Regions from separate parts of the Blautia sp. AM47-4 genome, predicted to be linked through region 2. Evidence: riboswitches for the same ligand, from Rfam matches in the RefSeq annotation. Region 2 holds a riboswitch; the other holds the start of a gene.
What was found. Region 2 has a riboswitch for cobalamin ahead of DW965_RS12490 (hypothetical protein). Riboswitches for the same ligand answer to the same signal wherever they lie in the genome.
Positions count from the first base shown of each region.

Region 1 (12,616 bases), on a different contig from region 2:
CGCTGTTTTATGACAAGTTTGCGGATATTCCGCTGCTCTCGCGGATGGATGCGGTGGCGGAGACGTTTATTGACGAGATCGAGACGCTGCTGAACCGGGATCTGCCGGAGGAGGAGCGGATTCCGCTCATCGAAAAATTCCGGAAGATGTATGAGACGATGGATTTTTATGTTCTCTACAATCGTTTTCTGAAGAAAGAGGGATATCAGACGCTGCCGCGGCGGCCGTTGGAGAAGCGGAAACTGCGGTATGAGGATGTGTATCCGATTCTGTATCTGAAGTACCGCCTGTCGCGGCAGGCGGAGCGGTCGAATATTAAGCATCTGGTGATTGATGAAATGCAGGATTATTCGCTGCTCCAGTATCTGATTATCCGGCGGATGTTTTCCTGTAAGATGACGATTCTCGGCGACCGGGCGCAGACGATGGCGGATCAGCAGCAGGATGTACTGCAGTTTTTACCGGGGATTTTCGGGAAGGATCTGCGGCGGATTGAGATGCGGAAGAGTTACCGGAATACGGTGGAAATTGCGTCGTATGCGGCAAATCTCATTGGCGTGACGGATCTGGAGCTGTTTGAACGGCACGGAATGCCGGTGTTGGAACGGGATGTCACGGATCTTGAGGCGGCTCTGCGGGAGGCAGTGGATACGCTGTTTCCAGATGAGAAAACGTATGAGACGGCGGCGGTGATTGTACCGGATGAGAAGACGGCGGAACGGGCTTATTTAATTTTGCGGGGGATTCTGGCAGAAAAAGATTTTGACTGCGGGAAGCGGCTTTCTTGGCTGAACCGTGACAGCTCCAGTTTTAAGAAAGGACTGACGGTTACCACATTTTATCTGGCGAAAGGGCTGGAGTTTGATCAGGTGTTCTCTATTTTCCCGAAGGACGAGAAACGGGAGATAATGATGCAGGCGCAGTATATTGCAGCGACCAGGGCATTGCATGAGCTGAGAGTGTATCATATTTAAAAACAGGGAGATCCTCCGAAAAAATTCGATTGGATCTCCCTGTCATTTTTATTTTCGATCAGATATGATAGAATCCTGCGGACTGTGCCGGGATGGTGATGGTTCCGTCTTTGGATTCTGCTTTTCCTCCGATCGTGTAGACATCCTTCAGCTCTGCACTGTATGGGAAGGACTGCTCTTTGTCGGATGGGTTGATGATAACGAGGACTTTTTCACCCTCAGCCTCACGGACGTATGCCAGCGGATACTGGTTTTTCTCTGCATAAACGAACTCGATGGTTCCGCGGCTTAAGAGTGCTTTGCTGCTCTGGCGGATCTGGATGAGTTTTTTAACTTCGTGGTACAGGGAATCCGGATCGGCCATCTGTGCTTTGGCGGTCGGACGGTCTTTGCCCGGGTCCATGGTGATGTAGAGGTCACTGGCCGGTGCGCTGGAGAATCCTGCGTTGGTGCTGTCATCCCACTGCATCGGAGAACGGGAACCGGTGCGGTTGTATCCGCCCTCAACGGATTTCAGGCCTTCGACGTAGCGCATACCGATTTCATCACCGTAGTAGATGAACGGCGCACCTGGCATGGAAAGAAGGAAAGCGAAAGCAATTTTCAGCTCATCCCCCTGCAGACGGCGTGCCAGACGGTCCATATCATGGTTTCCGGACGGGATGCAGATCAGGCCTTTCTGTGCGGTCTTATTGTAGTTGGTTTTGTAGGTCTCTACAAACTCAGAGATATCTCCTTTTCCGCGTTTGGAGAAGAATGGCTCATCGCAGCGGAACAGATCGTTGTAATGGGACGGTCCAAAGTGAAGCAGGAAGTCCATGTGGAAGCCGCCCTGTAAGGATTTGTCCGGCTCGCCCCACTCGGATACCATGGCTGCATCCGGGAACTCGGCGTCGAGAAATTTCCGTACCTGCTGCCACAGGCGGATGGTTCCTTTGCCTTCCTGATCGTTCTTTACCAGGGAGCCCGCCATATCGACACGGAAGCCGTCGCAGCCCATGTTCAGCCAGAATCTCATGACATCTTCCATCGCTGCCAGCGTTGCCTGCGGTCCCTCATCATCAAAGGACTGCTGCCACGGTTTTTCCGGATCCGGCTGATAAAAGCCATAGTTCAGGGCCGGCTGGTTGGAGAAGAAGTTGATGGCGCAGGCGCCGTCACGCTCGGAAATGCCGCGCAGGCTTCCCATTCCTTCCGGTGCTTCCCATACGTTATTGGTCCATACGTAGCGGTCTGTAAATTCATTGCGGTCTGCTTTCATGGATTCTTTGAACCATGGATGCTCAACAGATGTATGGCCCGGAACCAGGTCGAGCAGAACGTGCATGTCACGTTTGTGTGCCTCTTCGAAAACTCTCTTCAGATCCTCATTCGTTCCGTAGCGCGGTGCAACGCGGCAGTAATCTGCGACATCGTATCCTGCATCACCGAATGGGGACAGGAAGCACGGGTTGATCCAGATGGCGTTGCAGCCCAGCTCCTTGATGTAGTCTAATTTTTCAATGATACCCTGGAAATCTCCGATTCCGTCGGCGTTGGTGTCGTTGAAGGACTGCGGGTAAATCTCATAAAATACTGCGTTATCTAACCATTTTGACATTTTTTCTTTCCCTCTTTCGCTCTTATTTCTGCTGTATTTTCGTCGTTGCAGCAAGTGTTTCTATATGATATATTACTACTGTATCCGCTGAAATACCAGTAATTTCCTATTTCATTCTAATACTATTCTATGATTTTAGTTACAGTTCACTGGTACCCAGCGAACTGTAACCTTCGCAACCCTCATTTAAAGTTTTGCTTCGCAAAAGGAGGGCTGCTCACACCTGAATCACTTTCTTACGCAGCGAAACAGCAAGTGTTTCACTGCTGAGTGAACATTAACTGATTTTATCCATGCCACGCTCTGCCATTCCCGGCATTTTACGGACATGCTTTTTGGAGGAGGATTTTATGATGCTTTCTGCTGCGAAAGAAAAACGCCAGCACGGCTCCATGCAGGTTCCCTACAGTTATTATGACTGCCGGATGCCCGACTATTTTCCCGGCGTACCGCTGCACTGGCACGGGGAGATGGAGCTGAATTATATCAAACGCGGAACGGGGTATTTTCAGTATGAGGACCGTCTGCTTACGGCGCATGCCGGTGATATTTTTCTGATTCAGCCGAACCTCGTACATGCCATTCTGCCCGCCGAGCAGGAGTCGATGTTTTATGATACGATTGTTTTCCACCAGAATATGCTGATCGGCGGGTATGACGACCGCAGCTACACGGAAATTCTGCAGCCGTTTTTCTCCGCCCGGCGCCGCATCCAGGCACCGATTTCACCCGAACATTCCGGTTATGCTGCACTTTCTGCATCCGTCCATCAGATTTTCCGCTGCATCCGTGAAAACTCTGCTGTCTCCGATCTTCTGCTGAAAAGTGAGCTGCTCCGCTTCTTCTATCTGCTCGCCGCATCGCCGGAACTCTGCACCGATCGTCCCGCCATGCCTGCGGCTGCTGAAAACCTGCGGCCTGTGCTCGCCTATATCCAGGAGCACTTCGCCGACCCGATTACCATAGAGGAACTTGCCAGGCTGTCGCATTTGAGCAAAAGCTATTTTATGAGCTGTTTTAAGCAGACCTTCGGACTCGGGGCCGTTGAATATCTGACACAGCTTCGGATCAAAGCCGCCTGCGAGGCGCTGCGCAGTACGACGCGGAGTGTGTCCGAAATCGCGTACGACAATGGTTTCCGCAACCTTTCCAACTTCAACCGGCAGTTCCGAAACAAAGTGGGATGTACGCCGCAGATGTATCGGAAGGAATTTCAAAATCCGTAAATTCAAAAAGGGATGCATCAAAATATGCATCCCGAAAATCTATCTCTGATCCTATTTTTATTCCGTAATCTCCGGTACCGACGGAACATCTTTATCTTCTTCCCGCCAGCTCCCAGAATGCGACAGCGCTCGCCGCAGCGACGTTCAGTGAATCCACACCGTGTGTCATCGGAATCAGCACGGTTGCATCTGTTTCAGCGATCGTATCACTTGCCAGTCCGTCACCCTCGGTTCCGAGCAGAATGGCGAGCTTTTCATGCGTTTTTAACGACGGATCATCCATCGGAACGGAGTCTTCTTTTAATGCCATCGCAACGGTATAAAATCCAAGTTCCTGCAGTGAAGCAATTCCCTGCTCCGGCCAGTAACTGCCGCCTGGCAGCACGGTCCACGGGACCTGGAAGACATTTCCCATGCTCACGCGGATGGCGCGGCGGTACAGCGGGTTGCTGCAGCCTGATGTGAGGAGCACGGCATCGATGCCAAGCGCGGCGGCGGAACGGAAAATCGCACCGACATTCGTCGGGTTCACGACATTTTCCAGAATCGCCACGCGGCGGGCATTCCGGCAGATTTCCTCCATAGCCGGAAGCGTGCGGCGGTGCATCGCGCAGAGCATGCCGCGCGTGAGGGCAAAGCCTGTGAGCTGTTCCAGCACCTTCGTCTCTGCTGTATAGACCGGCGCGTCCGGGCAGTGCGCAAAGAGTGCTTCGTTTGCGGCAAGCTCTGCGCTTCCGGCAAGGAACGAAACCGGTTCATATCCGGCATCCAGCGCACGCTCGATGACACGCGGACTCTCCGCAAGAAAAAGGCCTGGCTGCGGTTCATAATAGTGCAATAACTGCGGTTCTGAAAGACGCGCATACACGTCGAGCTCCGGCGCCGCAAAGTTTTCGATTTTTCTGATCTCTGACATAATATTGATTTCCTTTTGCGTTTTCTCTTTGTTTTCACTATGTTCTATTGTAGCAATCCCGCTCCCGTTTCGCAATCCATTCTTTTTCCCGCCGGTGCCGTTCCCCGCACCATTCGCCAAACCGTGCTTCCAGCACGCATCGAATTTTCTTGTTTATCTGTCTTTTTTAAAAATTTCTCAATTTTCTCTTGCCAAACGCCGCCGGAGACGTTATAATAATCGACGGTTCAAAATTAAAAACTGCAGAAAAGATTGGTATCAGATTGGAAACGGCACAAGTGCATTGCTTGGTTAACGAACAACACATGTGTCTTTTTTGCGCCCATTTTTCAAAATTGCAAAGAAAAGGAGAACAATCGATGCCAAAAACAAAATTTCAAAACGTTGTATTTACCCTCATGATGTCCTTTCTGATGGTCTATGCCATGATCTGCTACAACATTTCCATGAACATCGGCGGAATGACAAATCAGGTCTTTCTGATGGCGTTTCACGAGATGATAATCATGTGGCCGGCCGCTTTTATCCTCGAGTTTTTCCTCGTGGATCATCTGGCTCACAAATTAGCTTTTTGCATGGTAACACCGCAGGATCGTCCGATCGTAATCACGCTGGCAATTTCCATTATGATTATTGCTATTATGTGTCCGATTATGAGTTTTATTGCAACACTGCTGTTTAAAAATGCCGGAAAAGAATTTGTCGCTGTCTGGCTCCAAACCACGTTCTTAAATTTCCCGGTTGCCTTCTTCTGGCAGCTCATGTACTGCGGACCCTTCATCCGTTTTCTGTTCCGCAAACTGTTTCCGGAGAAATAAGAAAAGATATCCACAAAGGGAACCGTTTTTCCCCTCTCTGTCCACAATTTCTGTGGACAGGCGGTGCAAAATGGTTCACCTTCTGTGGATATCTTTTTTGTTTTTTCCCGGATTACTCCTGTGGTACCGGATTGGATACGCTGACTACATGATCATACCAGGTTCCTTTTTTACCAATGATCGCAACATTGAAATCCTCGTCCAGTTTTTCTACCGGGATATCAAAGCCGTACACTTCATCTGTGGTTCCGTCAGAATACGTTACCTCATCTGTGGTCGGCTCGATCAGCTCTGCACCGTCTGCCTGCGCTTCTTCTTTTGTTCCCACAAAGACATTGACAATGTTTTTGGATACCAGGCTGACGTGGATGGTCATTTTTCCGTCTTTTACCGTCAGGACACCTTTTCCTTCTTTTGCTTCATTGACATGGAACATATTGCTGTCTGTATTGAAGTCTGCCGTATACGTACCGTCTTCCAGCTCTGATGCGCTGCTTTCTCCTGCAGTCTCCGCTGCCGATACGCTTTCTGCTGAAACATCTGATGTGGATGTACTGCTCTCTGCCTTAGATGCATCCTGTACAGAAGCGGAAGATGCGTCTGCCGCAGAAGACGCAGATACTGCAGATGCAGAAGATGACGCTGCATCCTTTCCGCCACATGCGCCGAGCATGGATACAGTCAGTGCTGCTCCAAGAAAAAGAACTGCCAATTTTTTTCTCATAATAAATTTCCTCCTTGTATCACCTTGAAGCGGATCTTTTTCATCCGCTCAACTTAAAATCCGACAGCACACTGAGTCTCTTCAGCCGTACTGCCGGATCTTATTTTACTCTATTTTACGTTCGGAATGCAACCCCTAATTATTCAGCATCGTCCTGAACGCCGTTGCCGTCCATAGCTGCCTTGGTATGCTGTACATACAGCTGCTCAACAGCATCAATTCTTCCAAGACCTTCGATCTGAGTGTCGATCTCGTCGAATGCACCGGATGCCTCAAACTGGCTCTTCCAGGAATCCTCATCCTCGCCTGCCATATCGTTGTTTGCGTGGTCACCTGCAACAACCATCAGCGGCCGAAGAATTACTTTCTTGTATCCGGCTGCTTTTACTGCCTCGATCACGTTCTCGCAAGCGGTCTCTTCCGGCTTGCCCTCAACGGTTCCGATGAATACGTTTTTGTATCCAAGAGTATCCATCTGTGTCTGCATCTGGCTGTAGGTTACATTTGCAGTGTGGGAAGTACCATGTCCCATAAATACGAAAGCAGTGCCGTCCTCTGCTGCTGCATCCAGACTGTCATAATTTGCAGATTTTACTGCCTGTGCCGTGATTGCTTCTGCAACGGCCTGTTTGTCCTCGTTGATTACGGTAGCGTCACTTCCAACCTCGCCAAGCAGCGGCTCTGCGATGGTTACGGACTCAAATTTATCTTTATAGCTATCTACTGCTTCTTTCAGCTCGTCGTACTCTGCGCCGTGCATCAGATGAGTCGGCTGAATAATCAGTTTTTTCACGCCATTGCTTACAGCTCTTTCCAGTGCCTGATCTACGTTGTCGATCTTCTCGTCATCGCGGGCCTGTACATGGTTGATGATGATCTGTGCAGTGAAGGCACGTCTTACGGACCAGTCCGGATATGCAGCCTGCAGAGCTTTCTCAACGCCTCCGATATCCTCAGCACGGCTGTCGTTGAAGGAAGTACCAAAGCTTACAACCAGAAGCTCATTCTCGCCGATCTCGTCTCCGTTTAACGGATCATCCTTGGAAGCATCACCTGTGTCTCTTCCGAAGTAATCCGGATCTGCGTTCTCTCCTTCTACAAGTTCCTTCTGCGCGTCTGTCAGGGCATCCCATGCCTCTTTTGCTTCTTTGCACTGCTCGTCGGTGTTATCATTTCTTTCCTGTACATAAATTGCGTCAATCAAAGCTGCCACTTTATCTGCTGCCTCCTGGTCTGCATCTGCGGATACCTCTTCAGATGCAGAAGATGCGCTTACGCTGCTGCTTGCTGCTGTGGTGTCTTCCTCAGATGCGGAAGATGCACTTACGCTGCTTGTTGCTGTGCTGCTTGCGCTGCTGCTGGATGCGTTGCTGCTTCCGCATGCGCCGAGCATAGATGTTACCATAGCTGCTGAAATTAAAGCGACTACAAGTTTCTTTTTCATTTTTGTTTTCCTCCCATTTGCTGGTATCTTTGCAACAACCAATATCGGGGACGTTTTACATTTCAAACTATGAGAAACACGCTCCGCGAGTTTCTCAAGTTATCGCGGCAGTCGCTAAGGTCTCGTGCAAGCACGGACTTTGGCTCGTTGCCCGCGTAAATAGAAAGAAGCCCTTTCGTTTTTCAACGAGGGGCTTCCAGTATTTTTATCACAAAGAAAACCATCTCACCCGCTGTGGGGCAAATGTCCGCTTTCCTGTTTTGTACTGCCAGTTCCTCGTGGCACGAACGTAACGTTCCTGTACTGCGAAAGGCAGGTCTCCCGGCTCATTGCTTCAGGATTTGACTCCAGCGCATCGGTCTCCTTCCCGGTTTCCCAGTGGATCATTCCCCTGCTTGCAAAATACGGTGACGAGTTCGTGCAGGATTCACACCTGCTTCCCTTTTCACCGGACACGTATGTCCGACACCTTACACATCGATATTTAATTGTCTTTTCTTTAACGACTGTTAGTGTAGCACATCGTCTTTTCTCTGTCAAGTGCTGTAAAATCAGGAAATCCGGCCATTTTCCATTTCATATACCACATCCGCGACGTTCATCGTGGACACTCTGTGCGATACGAGCACAATGGTTTTCTCTTCTGCCGATTCTTTCAGGGATTTCAGAATAATTCCTTCATTTAAGGAATCAAGATTCGATGTCGGCTCGTCCAGCAGGATCATGGATGCGTCATGCAGGAATGCCCGCGCGATACCGATCCGCTGTTTTTCTCCGCCGGACAGCGTATCGCCGAGTTCTCCGACTTCGGTGTCGTAGCCATTTGGCAGTGTCATGATGAAATCATGTATGGACGCCTTCTTCGCCGCCTCCATAATTTCTTCCCGCTTCGCGCCGGGTTTTGCAATAGCGATATTGTTCGCAATCGAATCGTGGAACAGGTGTGTCTCCTGCGTCACATAGCTTTCCATATCGCGCAGATGCTTTGTCGGGATTTTGCGGACATCGGCTCCGTCCACGGAAACGCGCCCCGTCTGGACATCCCAGAAGCGCATCAGAAGTTTTAAGATCGTCGATTTTCCGGAACCGCTCGCGCCGTGGATGCCGGTGATTTTTCCCGGTTCCAGTTTCAGCGAATACTGATCCAGAATCGTCTCGTCTTCGTAGGCAAACGTTACATTCTGCGCCTCGGCTCCTGCAAATGCGTGGTCACCGCCGGATGCCGCATCTCCCGGAATTTCCTCCACCAGCGGCGCTTCCTCGAGAAGGGAAAGCACACGCTCGCCGCTTGCCAGCGTCTGATTCAGGTTATTCGACAGGCTGGACAGCGCCACGACCGGGCCGAAGGAACCCATCATCGCGACTGTGCAGGTCAGGACTCCCTCAAATCCGATCCCGCCTTTCGTGTAAAGATAGATCGTCAGTGCCAGCATGCCGAACGATGCCAGAAGAATCACCATGTTGGTGGCAGACCGCTGGGAGCCTTCCATGCGGCTTAAGTTTTCCTGCACAGAAGCCAGTTCTTTCGACCGCCCTGACATCTGCTCTTTCCGTTTTTCGCCCTGTCCGTACTGAATCGTCTCGTCGAGGCCACGCAGGGAATCCAGCACGAAGCTGTTCAGCTCGCCAAAGCCTGTCCGGAACTCCATTCCTTTCTGGCTTCCGCGCTTTCCGTTCCACATCGGGATCACAACGCCGACCGTCAGATACGCCGTAAGTGCAAGCAGCCCTGCCAGAACATGGTATCTTCCAATGAAGCATACCATAATCAGAGAAGTTAATGCTGCAATCGCAATCGGAGAAATCGTATGCGCATAGAATACTTCCAGAAGTTCGATATCGGTTGTGATAATCGAAATCAGATTTCCTTTGTCCCGTCCTTCCAGCTTCGCCGGGCAGAGCTTCCGCAAAGCTGCAAACACTTTATGGCGGATGATCGCCAGCAGTTTAAAAGCAATAAAGTGGTTGCAGTACTGCTCCGCATAATGCAGAATGCCGCGCAGCACCGCGATCACGATCATCACCGTGAGTATCGTTTTTACCGGGGTATGTACAAGCCACATGTTTTGCACCGAAAGGCTCGTCCCTGCCGCGCCCGTCAGTAAGCCATGCACGATGACCTGTCCTGCCAGAATCGTCAGGAAGATCGCACATAAATATCCCATTGTTCCAAGAATAATTGCCGCCATCATAATATGAAGCAATGGCTTCACCAGCCCGATCAGGCTTCCCATAATCCGGAGGGCGCTTCTGCGTTTTGCTGTATTTTTCTTCTCGTTCATCATGCATTCCCCTGCTTTCCATAGTTTTCCAGTACCATCTGGCTGTCGTACAGATGACGGTATGCTCCGTTCTGTTCCATCAGTTCCGCATGCGTTCCACGCTCGCAGATGGTACCGTTTTTCAGGAAATAAATCTGATCTGACTGTACGACGTTCGCAAGGCGGTGGGAAATCAGCAATACCGTTTTCGTCTTTGCGAGTTCATGAATCACATTCATGATCAGCTCTTCACTCTCGACATCAATATTCGATGCGGCTTCATCAAAGATATACACCGCACTGTCGCTCCGAAGCAGCGCCCGCGCAATCACAAGACGCTGACACTGGCCGCCGGAGAGGTTTCCTGCTTTTTCGAGAAGCTCTGTCTGCAGTCCATTCTGTGTCTGTAAGAATCCCAGCAGATTGACTTTCTGCAGAACTGCCTCCATCTCCTCCTTCGTCGCATCCGGTTTCGCCATGCGCAGGTTCTCTTCTACGGTTCCTTTAAATAAGTAACTGTTGTGGCGGACCAGAACAACATGCTTCATCAGATCCGTCTCATTGACTTCCGAGAGCGGCACGCCGCCCAGGGTGATGCTTCCCGCATATCCGCGGTTCTTTGCCGCAAGGATGCCCGCGATCGTACTCTTTCCGCAGCCGGATTCGCCGACCAGTGATACAAAACTGCCCGCCGGGAGCGTCAGGTCAATGCCTTTTAAGATTTCCCGGTCCTCTTCATAGGAAAAATGTACATCCTCCAACACGACATCCAGCGGTCCGTCCGGCAGCGTCCGCTCTCCCGTCTGCGGCTCCGGCAGATCGAGGATTTTGAAAATCTTGTCACTCGCCGCCATGCCGTTCATCGCGATGTGGAAGAACGATCCGAGCAGACGCAGCGGCAGGAAAAACTCACTCGCCAGCAGCACAATGCAGAGCGTGCCGGACACGGTGAGGTTTCCTTTCAGAAATTCCGATACCGCCACCGCCATGCCAACCGCCGCGCCGCCGTATGCTACGATGTCCATCACGCTCGTTGAGTTGAGCTGCATCGTCAGAACTTTCATCGTGATCCGGCGGAAGTTCTGGGATTCCACATCCATCTCGTCGGCTTTCTGCTGGTCGGCCTGATAGATTTTTAAGGTCGTCAGACCCTGCAGATTTTCAAGGAACGAATCGCCGAGCCCTGTGTAAATACTCCAATATTTGTTCAGCAGCTTCTTCGCAATCTTCTGTACCACTACGATCGAAACCGGGATCAGCGGCACGCAGATCAGAAGGACCACGCTCGCTTTCAGGCTCACCCGGCAGAGGATGGCGAACAGCGTGAGCGGTGCGAGCAAGCTGTAAAACAGCTGCGGCAGATACTTTCCAAAGTATGTTTCGAGCTGCTCCACACCTTCGGTGGACACCTGTACGACCTCTGAGGAAGACACCTGCTCGCTGTACGATGCACCGATCTTCAGCATTTTTTCATAAATTTTTTCGCGCAGAATCCGCTTCACATCCACACACGCAAGATACGACGACCGCGCGCCCATCCGCTCGCAGAAAAAGCGGATCACAACAACAATTGCCAGTGTAAAAATCGTCCGTTTCACAGCCGCTGCCGTTACCGCACCATACACGACCCGTTCCAGCAGATCGGCGACCGTAAATACCGCGATCACCTGCGACAGAAGCGCCGCCCACTGCCACAGAATCGTGTACACGATATACTTTTTCGCGTGGGACAGCAGCCCCACCAGTCTTGTTTTAATCATAAGTACCTCTCTTTTATGCTTTTGCTTTTCGCTTCTCTCTCATGCTGCAGATTAAATGCCAGATAGCTAAAATCGGATGATACAGCAGCATCCTCGGCCCCGAAAACCGCATAACGGCGCGGATCTTTTCCCGCATTTCCGGCTTGTAGCAGTGTACTTTGCAGTTTGCGCAGAATGTTTTCTGTTCCATGAAGGGACATTTCTGGCTCCGCTGTTTTGCATAGTCCGCTAATTTCTGACATTCCGGACACATTCCGCCGGATGCATGCCCCTCTTTTCCATGGTTCTTCCGGCAGTACAGGCGGATCATCTCTTCCACGACGTACTGTTCTTTCTGCCGCTTTTTTTCTACTTTGTTCATTTTGTTTCTCCTAGGATATGATCTTCTGTTTTTACGGTTTTGACCCGCAGGAAGAAATACAAAATATGGCACATCCATACCACAGCAATACAGATTCTTCCAATCGGCACATTCTTCATAGCAAAAAAGCCGATCGCCATCACAACCGTTACCATCCCGATAATTTTACATTTCGTTCCTACCGTCATCGCCCGATACTGTACGAAGCTGTCGAGATGCTTCTTATATAATTGAGTTCCAATAAACCAGCTGTGCAGCCGTTCCGAACTTTTCGCAAAGCAGAACAGGGTCGCCATATAGAATGGAACTGTCGGCAGAATCGGAAGCACAATGCCGATGGTGCCAAATCCCAGGCACAGAAAGCCGAGTACGATCCAAAATATTTTAAATGGACTCTTCATAATTTTCCTCCTTCTCACCGAATATTAAAATAGAAAAATAGCCGCTCATGGTTCTTGCGAATACATGAGCGGTTAGTTGTCGCTTACGCTAGTTATAGATTAACATTATTTAACTTTCATGTCAAACACAT
Region 1 covers NZ_QUHY01000008.1:130,139-142,754, forward strand. The annotation lists gene DW965_RS07735 (HelD family protein) at 1-974, shown strand, start outside; gene DW965_RS07740 (alpha-amylase family glycosyl hydrolase) at 1,033-2,574, opposite strand; gene DW965_RS07745 (AraC family transcriptional regulator) at 2,925-3,800, shown strand; gene DW965_RS07750 (TrmH family RNA methyltransferase) at 3,892-4,716, opposite strand; gene DW965_RS07755 (DUF2798 domain-containing protein) at 5,076-5,534, shown strand; gene DW965_RS07760 (hypothetical protein) at 5,647-6,258, opposite strand; gene DW965_RS07765 (sirohydrochlorin cobaltochelatase) at 6,398-7,702, opposite strand; cobalamin riboswitch at 7,997-8,190, opposite strand; gene DW965_RS07770 (amino acid ABC transporter ATP-binding/permease protein) at 8,254-9,984, opposite strand; gene DW965_RS07775 (ABC transporter ATP-binding protein/permease) at 9,984-11,723, opposite strand; gene DW965_RS07780 (nitrous oxide-stimulated promoter family protein) at 11,737-12,084, opposite strand; gene DW965_RS07785 (YbaN family protein) at 12,081-12,485, opposite strand.
Region 1: it holds a riboswitch for cobalamin, as region 2 does, so the genes downstream of both, DW965_RS07765 (sirohydrochlorin cobaltochelatase) here and DW965_RS12490 (hypothetical protein) in region 2, are expected to answer to the same signal.

Region 2 (12,616 bases):
GGGAATTAAAAGACACAAAACGCCTGGAGCGGTCGCTTGGAACCTTAGGCGGCGGCAACCATTTTATCGAGATCGATGAAGCCGCCGACGGCACAAAATATCTCGTCATTCATTCCGGCTCGCGGAATCTCGGAAAACAGGTGGCAGAGTATTACCAGAATCTGGCAGTGCGGCTGGACCGCGGTTATGACGAGTACCTGGAAAAACGCGAGGAGCTCATACGCACCTACAAAGAGCAGGGCCGCAGAAAGGAAATCCAGGAGGCGTTAAAACAGCTGCAGTGGAAACCGGACGAAGCGCAGATGCCGGAGGATCTTTGCTATCTGACCGGAAAATATCTGGAAGCCTATCTGAACGACGTGGAGATCTGCCAGCAGTTTGCACGCCGGAACCGGGAAAAAATAGCGGAAATCCTGCTGGAACGAACCGGCCTTACCGGCACCGATGCGTTCCACACGATTCATAACTATATCGACACAAACGAGATGATACTCCGAAAAGGCGCAATCGCAGCGCACAAAGGAGAACGAGTGCTGATTCCGATCAATATGCGTGACGGCAGTATTCTCGCCGTCGGAAAAGGAAATCCGGAGTGGAACGATTCTGCCCCGCACGGAGCCGGACGGCTGATGTCGCGTAAAAAAGCGAAGGAAACCCTGGCACTGGAGGAATACCAGAAGAGCATGGAGGGAATCTATACGACTTCCGTCAACGAACATACCCTGGACGAGGCGCCGATGGCGTACAAATCACTGGATGACATTCTCGATATAGTCCGTGCATCGGTCGATGTCGTGGAGGTGCTGCGTCCCGTTTACAATTTCAAAGCATCAGAATAGAGGCGGAGGAAACCAGTAAAATTCCTCCGCAAGAAGGAGGAAGAAAAAAATGATGGCAATTCCGTCAATTGATATGGAAGCAACAGGAAGAAACATTACAAGACTGCGGCAGCAGGCAGGCCTTACCGTCCGCGACCTGCAGGAAATTTTCGGTTTCACCACCCCGCAGGCAATCTACAAGTGGCAGCATGGCACCGCCATGCCGGCAATCGACAACCTGGTCGTGCTGGCAGCGGTACTGAATGTGTCGATCGATGAGATCGTGATTGTGGAGACAAGAGAGCTTGTGCTTGCGAGTGCATAAACCTGAGAACGTATTTTACGCAACTTTAACACAATCTTCCCTCAATTTCATGTAGAATAAAAAGCACAGATTCCGTAGCTTTTCTACAAACCGCAGCAGCCGGCTTATGGTAGCAGAAGCACTCGGTGAGGCAGAAACAGCAGGCTGGATCGGGTTGGCTCCGTTGACTTTATATGTGCAAACTGATAAGATACTCATAAGTATGTTCTTAGGGGTATCTTATTTTTGTATTTCAAAAAGAAAAGGGGAAATTAAATAATGACAAAAAAGAAAATCATTGGCCTTTGCATCGGCGCTGTCGTTCTTGCCGTGGCTGCGGCCGGTGTGAAGGAAGGCAGCTGGCTGATGAAGCATCGCCGGATGCAGAATGAGTTTACGCATGAGATGAATGCATTCACGACCAAAACAAACGCTGAGCTGATCCAGCCGACGATTGTTGCGGAGGATGATATCTACGGCTGGTTTTTCCATGAGGAAGATGACGGGCTGTACATGAATCTCTATTACCGGATCAAAAACGAGTCCAATCAGCACGAAATTGCATCCAGTGAATTTCCTGTGAAGATCAAAAAGGAGCTTCTTGTGGATGATAAAGTGTGGAGCAGAACGACGCGGACCGCGAAAAATCAGGTTCACGCGGAATACCTGGAAGGAGAAGATGACATGACGGTTTCGTTTGACGTCTATTACCAGTGTGAGGGTTCCTGCGGGGAATATTTTGCGGATATTACCGTGACGGACAGTGAGACCGGAAAGCTCTACTACAGCAGTGAAGCAGAAAATGAAGCGGCAGAATAGGAGGAGCGATGGCCGAAAAAGAAAGCAAAAATAAATGGCACACACCGGCGGAGCGGATTATGATGCTGGGGTTTGCTGCGGTGATTCTGCTGGGGACAATTCTTCTTTGCCTGCCGGTTTCTGCGGCGGACGGAAAAAGCGTTTACTGGCTCGACGCCCTGTTTACCGCAACGACATCTGTCTGCGTGACGGGCCTTGTCACCGTTCCGACGGCGACGACATGGAGTACCTTTGGAAAAATTGTGATCCTCGGGTTGATTCAGTTCGGAGGTCTTGGCATCATGGCGTGCCTGACGATGGTGTTTCTGATCCTGCGCCGGAAAATCAGTCTGCAGAGCCGTAAACTGATCCAGGACACTTACAATCTGCCGGTTTTAAAGGGCAGCGTCGGTATTGTGCGGAAGCTGCTGATCGGCACGGCGGCGGTGGAGCTGGCGGGAGCCTTTTTCTACAGCTTCTGGTTTGTGCCGGAATACGGTTTCTGGAAGGGAATCGGCTACAGCCTGTTCCACTCCGTATCCGCCTTCTGCAACGCCGGAATTGACCTCGTCGGGGAATCCTCGTTCGCCCCGTTTGTGACGAACCCTCTCATCAACTTTACGACGATGGGCTGATTTTCTTAAGCGGCCTTGGCTTTCCGGTCTGGTGGGAAGTGCTGGAGCGCGTGCAGGATCTTGTAAAAGGAAAACGGACCCGGAAAAACTTCGTGCGCGGCTTCACGCTCCACACCAAACTGGTTCTGACGACAACCGTCATTCTTCTGTTCGGCGGGGCGCTTCTGATCCTCGCGCTGGACTGGAACAACGCATCCTCGCTTGGCAGCTTAAAACCGGCGCAGAAGGCTATGGCGGCCTTCTTCCAGTCCGTGACGACGCGAACCGCCGGCTTTGAGACGATCCCGCAGGCAAACTTCTCGGACGGCTCCGCGATGGTAAGTATGATCCTCATGTTCATCGGCGGCTCTCCGATGGGAACGGCGGGCGGTGTCAAGACGACGACTGTTGCGATTCTGCTCGTGGTCGTCGCATCCTACATCCGCGGCGATTCCGACACCGTGGTCTGGGGACGGAAGGTCATGGAAGAAAACATCCGCACCGCGGTCGTTATTTTCTTCTTCGCACTGACGATGGCATTCACCGCGACGGTGCTTCTGATCTCTGTCACCGGAAGTCCTCTGCTGGACTGCCTGTATGAGATCGTTTCCGCTGTGGCAACCGTGGGACTGACGCGGTCGCTTACGCCGACACTTCCGGCGGCGGGAAAAATCATCGTAATTCTGGTCATGTTCATGGGACGTCTTGGACCGGTTACGCTGGCCATCGCACTGCGGCGGAGAAGCGGAAGAAAAGATGTGGATATCCAGCGCCCGGAACAGCGGGTGCTGATTGGATAAAAGAGGAGAAAAAACATGAGTAAACAATACGCAGTCATCGGACTTGGAAAATTCGGCTTCGCCGTGGCGACGACGCTGGCACAGGCAGGAAAAGAAGTGCTCGCAGTCGATAAAGACCCGGAGCTGGTACAGGAGATCGCCGATCTCGTCACATATGCGGCGCGCGCGGACATCACCGACAGCCGTGTTTTTGCATCGCTTGGCATCAGCAACATGGATGTCGTGATCGTCGGCATCTCTGAAAATATGGAGTCGAGCATCCTCGCCACCCTGCAGGCAAAAGAGGCGGGCGTGCCGCTCGTCATCGCAAAGGGCATGAGCCAGATGCATGCCAATATTTTGAAAAAAGTCGGCGCGGACCGCGTCGTGATGGCGGAGAGTGAGACGGGCATCCGCCTCGGAAAAAGCCTGATTTCCGGTGGCTTCCAGGACTTCTTCATGCTGTCGGATTCGTTCTCCATGGTAGAGCTTCCCGTGCCGGAAGAGTGGACGGGGCATAACCTCGAGGAGCTGGATCTGCGGAAGAAATACAGTATCAACGTAATCGCCGTCAAGGACGGGGAAGACATCCGTGTCACGGTCAATCCGAAGACGCTGCTCCGCGCAGAGGAAGTGCTGATTCTGATCGGCGAAAACAAAGAACTTGCCAAATTGATGAAAAACAGGAAATGAGGGGACCATTCATGATTACAAGCAGCAGCAATGCACAGGTAAAAAACATTATTGCGCTGAACAAAAAAGCAAAAGAACGCCGGGAGCAGGATGTTTTCGTGGCGGAGGGCTGGAAAATGTTCCAGGAAGCGCCGCGGGAATGGCTGAAAAAAGTATATGTGTCTGAGAGCGGCAGCAAAATGCATGAAATGCCGTCCGACGGGACAGAATACGAAGTAGTGGACGACCGCGTGTTCCAGTCCATGTGCGACACGAAGACGCCGCAGGGTGTTTTAAGTATGATCCGCATGCCGCATTACACCGAAGAGGAGGTGATGGACAACGGAAAGACACCGCTTCTGATGGTACTTGAGGATCTGCAGGACCCTGGAAATGTCGGAACAATCATCCGCACCGCAGAGGGCGCAGGAGTCACCGGCATCATCATGAGCCGCGGTACCGCGGATATCTTCAATCCGAAAACGATTCGCTCGACGATGGGCTCGATTTACCGTATGCCGTTTCTGATCGTCGACGATGCGGTCGGATTTGTAAAAGGCTTAAAAGCGCGGAAGATCTGTACGTACGCGGCACATCTGCACGGCGTGCATTCCTACCGCGAGGAGGATTACACAAAAGGAACGGCATTCCTGATCGGAAATGAGGGAAACGGCCTGACCGATGCAATGGCAGAGGCCGCCGAGTGCCTGATCCGTATTCCGATGGAAGGAAAAGTGGAGTCGTTAAACGCAGCGATTGCATCCGCCGTTCTCATGTATGAGGCACACGGCCAGCGCGCATAAAAGAAAGAGCGTTACCGGTTTTCTTACATTTCTCTTAACCTGCCGGAAACCTACTCGACAGAACCGGTATTTTGAGCTAAAATAGAAAGAGCAGAGTCCGGGCTGAATTTCTGTCAGTCCGGTAAAACTGTAATATTTGCCAGAAAAGCAAAAGCTGTTTTGGGAGGAAGGAAAAATGAGTGAGAAAAAAAACATCAGTAAAAAGGAGCTCCGAAGAAGAAAGCGGAAGCGTGCGCTGATGATCAAAACAGGAATTCTATGTGTTCTGCTTGTCATCTTCGGCATTGGAGTCTGGGCTTTGGCCGGAGGAACAGAAAAAATCCAGCAGAAAGCACAGGAAAAAGAGGATCAGAAAACAGCAGAGGTGGACGGTTCCGTATCGTCGGACAGCACGGGAAGTGCTGAAGCGCCGACAACGAAAGCACAGATTATGGCGGAAGCCGATGCACTTGCGCAGACATACGATTACGATGGAGCCATTGAAAAGCTCCAGAGCGTAGAGGGCGCAGCGACCGACGCGGATATCATCACAAAAGTAGCAGAGTACACCAGCACGAGAGATGCCTGTGTGCGCGTCAACGTCAACGAAGTAACCCACATTTTCTATCATTCTCTTGTAGTCGATCCGCAGAAAGCGTTCTATCAGGACAACGCACAGACCGCAGGCTTCTGCCAGTGGATGACCACCGTGGATGAGTTCAACGCGATTACCCAGCAGATGTACGACAGAGGATATGTCATGGTTTCGATCAACGATCTCGTGAAAAAGACCGTAGATGATGACGGAACCGTTCATTACGAGGAAGGGGACATTTACCTGCCGGAGGGCAAGAAAGCATTCGTTCTTTCTCTGGATGACCTTTCCTATTACCACTCTTACGACGGACGCGGTATTGCCAGCAAGATGGTAGTCGGCGACGACGGAAAACCGACCTGCGAATATATTCAGGATGACGGAACTGTTGTGACCGGTGCTTACGACTGTATCCCGCTGATGGATCAGTTTATCGAAGCGCATCCGGATGCCGTATACCACAATGCGCGCGGAACCGTAGCACTGACCGGCTACGATGGAATCCTCGGATACCGCACCGACGGTGATTACAAGACGAGAGAAGATCTGACGGATGATCAGGTAGCATGGCTTGATGCACACCCGGATTTCGACTGGGATAAAGAGTGCGAGGAGGCGAAAAAAGTAGCCGATGCGATCAAAGCAGACGGCTGGACATTCGCAAGCCATACCTGGGGCCATATCCGTGTCGGCGACAAACCGATCGAGACGATCCAGGCGGATACCGAGAAATGGCTGACGTATGTTGCACCGCTCATCGGCGGAAGCGATATCATCATCTTTGCACATGGACAGGATCTTTCCGACTGGCACGATTACACGATGGACAATGAGAAGTTTGCTTACTTAAAGAGCCAGGGCTTCAACATCTACTGCAACGTAGATTCCTCCCAGTATTTTGTTCAGGTAAGAGACAATTACCTGCGTATGGGACGAAGAAACCTGGATGGATACCGTCTGTACCAGAACCTCTACGGAGGCGGCGAGGACAGAACAAGCGATCTGTTTGATTCTGCCTCTGTTATTGATCCGCAGCGGCCGACAGATCCATCTCTTTACAATTTAGGTTAAAGAATTTTGAAAATGAAAAAGATCTCACAGAACTTTCTATTATTTATAGAAGAAAGTCTGTGGGATCTTTTTTTCAGCAGGGCGAACCGTTTACAGATATTTTTCTACGAGCGGAAACGGCAGAGGCCCGAGACGGAGCAGTTTTTCATGGAAACCGATCAATGAGAATGAGTCACCTTCCTGTTCCCGCACTTCCGAGAGGAGCTGCGAAAACGAGAGCGATCCGACACAGTATTTCAGATAGTTCGCCGGTGTCTCGAGAATATACTGATATAAAGAGGCAGCGGCCGACGCATCCGTGATGCCGAACTGCGCCAGAAAGGCTGACGCATCCGAGAGGAGCCATCCCTGGCTGTGGATTCCGAGATCCAGCAGCGAGCAGAGGGTAAGATGCACAGAGCGGTTCAGATACCAGAGACGGCAGAGCGCCTGCGTGTTTGCATCGAGATTACGTGCGGCGTAGCGGCAGGCATATGATTCAACGTAGGTTGCCCATCCTTCCACATAACCCGACGGCGCGTAGAGATGGCGGATCAGAAGCGGGTCGGAGCGCGAGAACGAGACGGTCTGGTACAGATGGCCGGGAAAGCCCTCGTGGGCAAGTGTGGAATACAGTTCGATGCCGGTCATCTCATCCGCGGGATTCAGGTAAATGGAGTTGGGTGAATTGATATCGGCGGGCGGTGTGAGATAAAAGGCGGGGCTTAAAAAATCCTTGAGGGAGTCATCCACGGTCTTTACTTCGTATGCGATACCCGAAAGAACGGGAAAATCTTCAGAAACGGCATTCTGCAGATCGGCAAGCATTTCCTCCGGCGTGGAGAACGGCAGCACGAGCGCCTGCTCGGAGAGGGAGAGCGACGGATTCTGATCGAGAATGATCTGCATTTCGGCACACTGGTCCGCAAGCTGCTGTGTTAAAAGGCGGGTCAGCTCCTCCGGTGAAGCATCAACACCGACGCGGCTGCGGAGAAGATATGCATAGTAGGAAAGTCCGCCTTCCTGCCGGGAAAGACCACCGGCGTTCTGTGTTCCTTTGCCGCGGAGTGAAGAAAGCGCATCGGAAAGAGAGCGGTAGGCGGGAAAAACACAGGAGGTAAGGAGTTTTTCATGCGTCTGCAGACAGAGATTCCTTTCCGCCTCAGAAAACAGTGAAGACGCCTGCAGTTTATTCTGAAAAACGGTGTGGAGCAGATGGCTTTCCGGTGTATCCGCGTCGGCGAGAAAAGCACTGCACTGGTGGATAATGCCATCGACCGCAAGGTCATTCTGAAACACGCCCTGCCGGGATTTTTCCTGTTCGAGTGCGATGAGGTCGGAGAAATAGCGCGGGAGATCCTGCAGAAGATGGAGGTAGTCGGCGATATCCTGCTGTGTGCGGAACGGGTATTCTGCGAGCAGAATGGGAAGCTGTGCCTGAATCCCGAGCGACGGACCGAGCGGTTCCGCAAGAAGGCTGGTGCTGCCCGGCATTTTCTCGCAGTCCAGCTCGTAGAGCAGAAGATCGAGCGTGATCTGATTTTCCGCGGAGAGGCGGTTGCGATGAAAGGATGTGAGCGTTGTTTCCACACTCTGCAGCAGGGCATCATACGAGGTGCGGTCAGGGATGGAAACCGTGCCGAACGAGGCGGTGCCGGGGGCAATTCCGCGGGAAGCCGGATCAGCGAGGGTATAGTGGAGCGTGATGGCAGAAGAGGTTACCTCGGAGTGGAACCGTTCCTCCACATACGCGGAAAACCGGCGGTTCTCACCAGGGGAAAAGAACGGGGAAAAATACCAGAACAGCAGGGCGAAAAGAAGTCCGCCGCACAGAAGCAGAGGGAACAGGATGCGGCGGTGCAGAGAAGCTGGTTTCATAGAATAGGCTCCGGTGCGGACAGTTATCATAAAGTATGTAAAAAATGCTGATTTTATGCGCTTTTTCCGTGGCCTTTCATTTGACTTTCCAAAACGGCTTTGCTATAATCAGTAACGAATGAAATAAGGGACTTTTCAGTGCAGAACGGATTTGAAAAAGAATCCGCGAAGGTAAAAGAGAATCAGGTGGAAATCCTGAGCGATCCGGTCACTGTAAGCAGGGAGTGTTAGCTGCAGAAATGCCATTGTGCGAAACGCATGAGAAGGCGCGGCTGCCGTGAAGATCTGCGAGTCAGGAAACCTGCTGGAAAGGTTAGTGAATCGCTTCCGATGAAAGCATATATTCATGGAAAGATGTACGAAGTAAAATCGGACATCTGCTTTTTTGTCGCCATGCGTCCGAAAAAGAGCTCCGGTGGAGAAACTCTTTTGCAGAAAAAGCAGATGTCTGTTTGTCTTTTCGCAGAAAAAATGTGTCCTCAAAAACAAGATTACTTGCAGGGAGACATCATTGACGGGGACAGGCACCGCCCAGTTGCCTGAAAAAGTCAGACGGAATCCGGAGCAGATGCGCGAAGGAGATCCGAAGAAAAGGAGAAGTTATGAAAGGAAATTCAAGCAAATTTCTGGCACTGCTGCTGTCGGCGTCCATGATCATGAGCCCGACTGCCAGCGTATTAGCAGATACGCAGGAAAAAGCAGCACAGACAGAAAGCAGCGCAGCCGCAGAGGAAGCGCCGCAGAGCGAAGAAACAGCAGAGACGGCAGAACCGGAAACAACACCGGCAGAAACCGAGAGCAGTGAAAGCACTGCAGAGACTCCGGCAGAAGAGCCGACGGAAACACCGGCCGCGCCTGCAGAGGATCAGACACTGGCAGGATCTGACGAGACCGAGACACCATCCGCAGATGAGGATGCTTCGGAAGATACTGCAGAGGACACTGCAAAAGACGGTGAAGAGACTGCCGATACCACAGAAAAAGAGCCGGAAGCAGCAGATGAGACTTCCCAAGATGCTGAAAAAGAAACACTGGCAAAAGAAGAAACCAAAGATGCTGTAAAAGAGAATACCAGTCCGGCGGCAGAACAGCCGAAAACGGAAGTAAAAGAAACAACCAAAAATGAGGCATCCAATACAGCCGAGGAGAAAGAAACAAAAGCAGCGGAAGCAGCAAAACCGGCAGATGGTGAGTATGAGACTTCTGCAGAAGCAACCGGAAGCATGTTCCGTGTGATTTCTTCCAGACTCATCGTAAAAGATGGAAAACTGAAAGCATCCATTCTGCTGAGTGGAACCGGCTATGATTACCTGTATACGGGAACAGCAGCAGAAGCTGCCGCAGCAGATGAAAAGAGCTGGATTGCTCCGACAGGAAGCGAAACCTATACGGATACGAAGACTGGTGCAGAAAAGACCGGATATCGTTTTGAAATTCCGGTGGAAGAGCTTGACAAACAGATGGATGTTGCCGTTCGCTCAGCCAAGAAAAAAACATGGCTGATAAAACCGTTACGATCCACAGCACCGATGCAATCCCGACGGTAACACCGGAACCAACCGAGACTCCAAGCGAAAATCCAGGTGAGGATTCCTCGAATAAGCCAGCCAGTGTAGAAGCACCGGTTACCAAAGAGGACGGCAGCGTATTCAAAATGTTCGTCATCTCCGAGGCAACAATGATCAACAAGGGCGATAAACTCGTTCTTACACTGAAAACAAACAACGTATCATTTGATAAACTGTATCTTGGAAAGAACGATGACCTTGCAAAAACACCGGCTATCCAGGGAATGCAGGAAGCAAACGGCGGTTATTCCTTTACATTTGAAGTAGATGCGGACAAAGCCGGCACAACCGTTCCGATCGTTCTTGGAAAGAAAGACGGAACCTGGTACACCAAACAGCAGCTTTATCTTGCAGTTCCGGGAAGCAAAACACCGGAAGTAACTCCGATACCGGAGCCGACCGAGACTCCGGTCCCGACTGCAACCCCGACTCCGAGTGAGACTCCGGTTCCAACCGCAACTCCAACTCCGGAACCGGCGAAAGTAGAAAACGGTATCTACAGCGGAACCGCGGAGACCGGCGCAGCTATGTTCAAAGTAGTCGGCGTAGAGCTGACCGTAAAAGACGGCGACATGAAAGCACGCATCACGTTAAGTGGTGTTGCCTACGATTATCTGTACATGGGAACACCGGAAGAGGCAGCTGCCACAGACAAGAGTGCATGGATTGCAGGCGTCGGCACCGTTGATTACACAACAGCAGACGGCGAGACGAAAACAGGAATGCAGTATGATATTCCGGTAGCAGCACTCGATCAGGCACTTGTTGTTTCTTCCCATTCTGCAAAACGGGATAAATGGTATGCAAGAACCATTACTATTGCATCTTCCAGTCTGAAAAAGACCGCAGATCTTCCGGCAGATGAGACCAATAAAGTAGCAGATGGTATTTACAGTGCAGAGGCAACAACTAATGCAGCAATGTTCAAGGTAGTCGGCGTAAAACTGACCGCGAAAAACGGAAAAATGACAGCAGTTATCACCTTAAGCGGAAGCGGCTATGATTATCTGTATATGGGAACCGGAAAAGATGCGGCAGCAGAGAGCGGCGCATGGATCGCTTCCACCGGAAAAGTGGACTACACCTTAGACGGTGAAACCAAAACCGGAATGCAGTTTGAAATCCCGGTAGAGGCACTTGATCAGGAATTTGCTGTAGCAGCTCATGCAGTAAAGAGCGGCAAATGGTACGACAGAGCCATCACGATTGCATCTTCCAGCCTGAAAAAGACCGGAGACCTTCCGTCGGATGACAACAAGGGCGATACTCCGAAACCAACCCTCGTTCCGACCAATACCCCAACCGTATCTCCATCTGAGACACCGGTTGTAAAACCCACCAGCACCCCGACTCCGGCACCGACCCAGAAACCGGCCGATACCAAACCGGAGCAGGAATCCAAATATGAGTCTGACTTAAGCGGCGGCACATCCAAAGTAGACAGTGCAACCACACTGGCAGACGGCGTTTACACACCAGACGGATTCTCCTTCTCCGGCGGATCCGGAAAGGTAACCATCTCCTGCAGCAAGATTACTGTAACGAACGGACAGGCTTATGCAACGATCGCATTCAGCAGTCCGTACTACGGATATGTAAAAGCAAACGGAAATAAATACATGGCAAATGTCAGCGGCGGAAGCAGCATCTTCACCATTCCGGTTGAGCTGAACAAGAACAATACCATCATCGGTATGACCACCAGAATGTCCGTTGCCCATGAGATTTCCTACAACATCTTCATCTCCTTGGCAGCAGCAAAGAAGGGCGGCAGCACTTCTTCCAGCACAGGATTTGTAAAAGCAGACGGAACAATCTCCACGATCAGCACCGATAACTCCAAGTTGGATACCACCGCTCCAGAGATCATGGGACTGGAATACAAAGCAGAGACAAAACTTGCTTACGCAGAGTACTTCAAGATGTATCATTACGACGAAGGCATCACCCTGCTGGAGATCGATATGACAAAAGATACCGAGCGTGATCCGGAGAAACAGAACGAGGACGACAAGAAAGCAGAAGATACCGATACCGCAGCAGCGGAGGATACCGCAGCAGCAACCGACGAGGAAGAAGCGGCAGCAGCATCCGATTCCAAAAAGACCAGCACTGAGAAAGCGAAAGATCTGACCGAAAAGACAAAAGAGCTGTACGAAGGCAATGTTGTCAAATATCTGATCGTTCCGAAAGATGTTGAGATTCCGGCAGGACTGGACAAAGATATGATCGTGATCCAGCTTCCGGTTGAGAAAACATACGTAGCATCTGAGGATGCCCTGAAACTTCTCGATGAGCAGTTAGACGCAGCAGAGAGCATCAAAGCAGTCGGCATGGAGCAGAAAGACTGCCAGATCGAAAACATTGCAAAAGCAATGGAAGACAAAAAAATCTCCTTCGACGGAGCATTCGATGATCTGGACTACAAAGCTCTGGTAAAAGACGAAATCGATTTTGCAATTCTTCCGTCTGAGTTCCTTCCGGGAAATGCAAAAGATGAGGAAGATGCTGATGCAGCCGACGAGACCGCAGATACCAAAGCTGAGGATCAGAAGGACGATAAAGACGATAAGACAACGGATGAGAAAGCAGACGAAGACAAGACTACGGAAGAACTTCTGAAAGAGGAAAATGAGCGTCTGTCCGACACCGCAGAGCGTCTGGCAACCCTGACCATTCCGATGCTGGTTGACCGTTCCGCAGACGAGAAGACCGATCTTGCGAAAGCAGAGTGGCTGAAAGTCTACGGCGTGATCTT
Region 2 covers NZ_QUHY01000018.1:53,555-66,170, reverse strand. The annotation lists gene DW965_RS12540 (RtcB family protein) at 1-839, shown strand, start outside; gene DW965_RS12535 (helix-turn-helix domain-containing protein) at 889-1,143, shown strand; gene DW965_RS19145 (hypothetical protein) at 1,250-1,402, shown strand; gene DW965_RS12530 (hypothetical protein) at 1,402-1,941, shown strand; gene DW965_RS20435 (potassium transporter TrkG) at 1,950-2,555, shown strand; gene DW965_RS20430 (potassium transporter TrkG) at 2,606-3,334, shown strand; gene DW965_RS12515 (potassium channel family protein) at 3,350-4,006, shown strand; gene DW965_RS12510 (TrmH family RNA methyltransferase) at 4,018-4,788, shown strand; gene DW965_RS12505 (polysaccharide deacetylase) at 4,964-6,433, shown strand; gene DW965_RS12500 (DUF885 domain-containing protein) at 6,524-8,290, opposite strand; cobalamin riboswitch at 8,410-8,613, shown strand; gene DW965_RS12490 (hypothetical protein) at 8,893-9,837, shown strand; gene DW965_RS12485 (hypothetical protein) at 9,786-12,616, shown strand, end outside.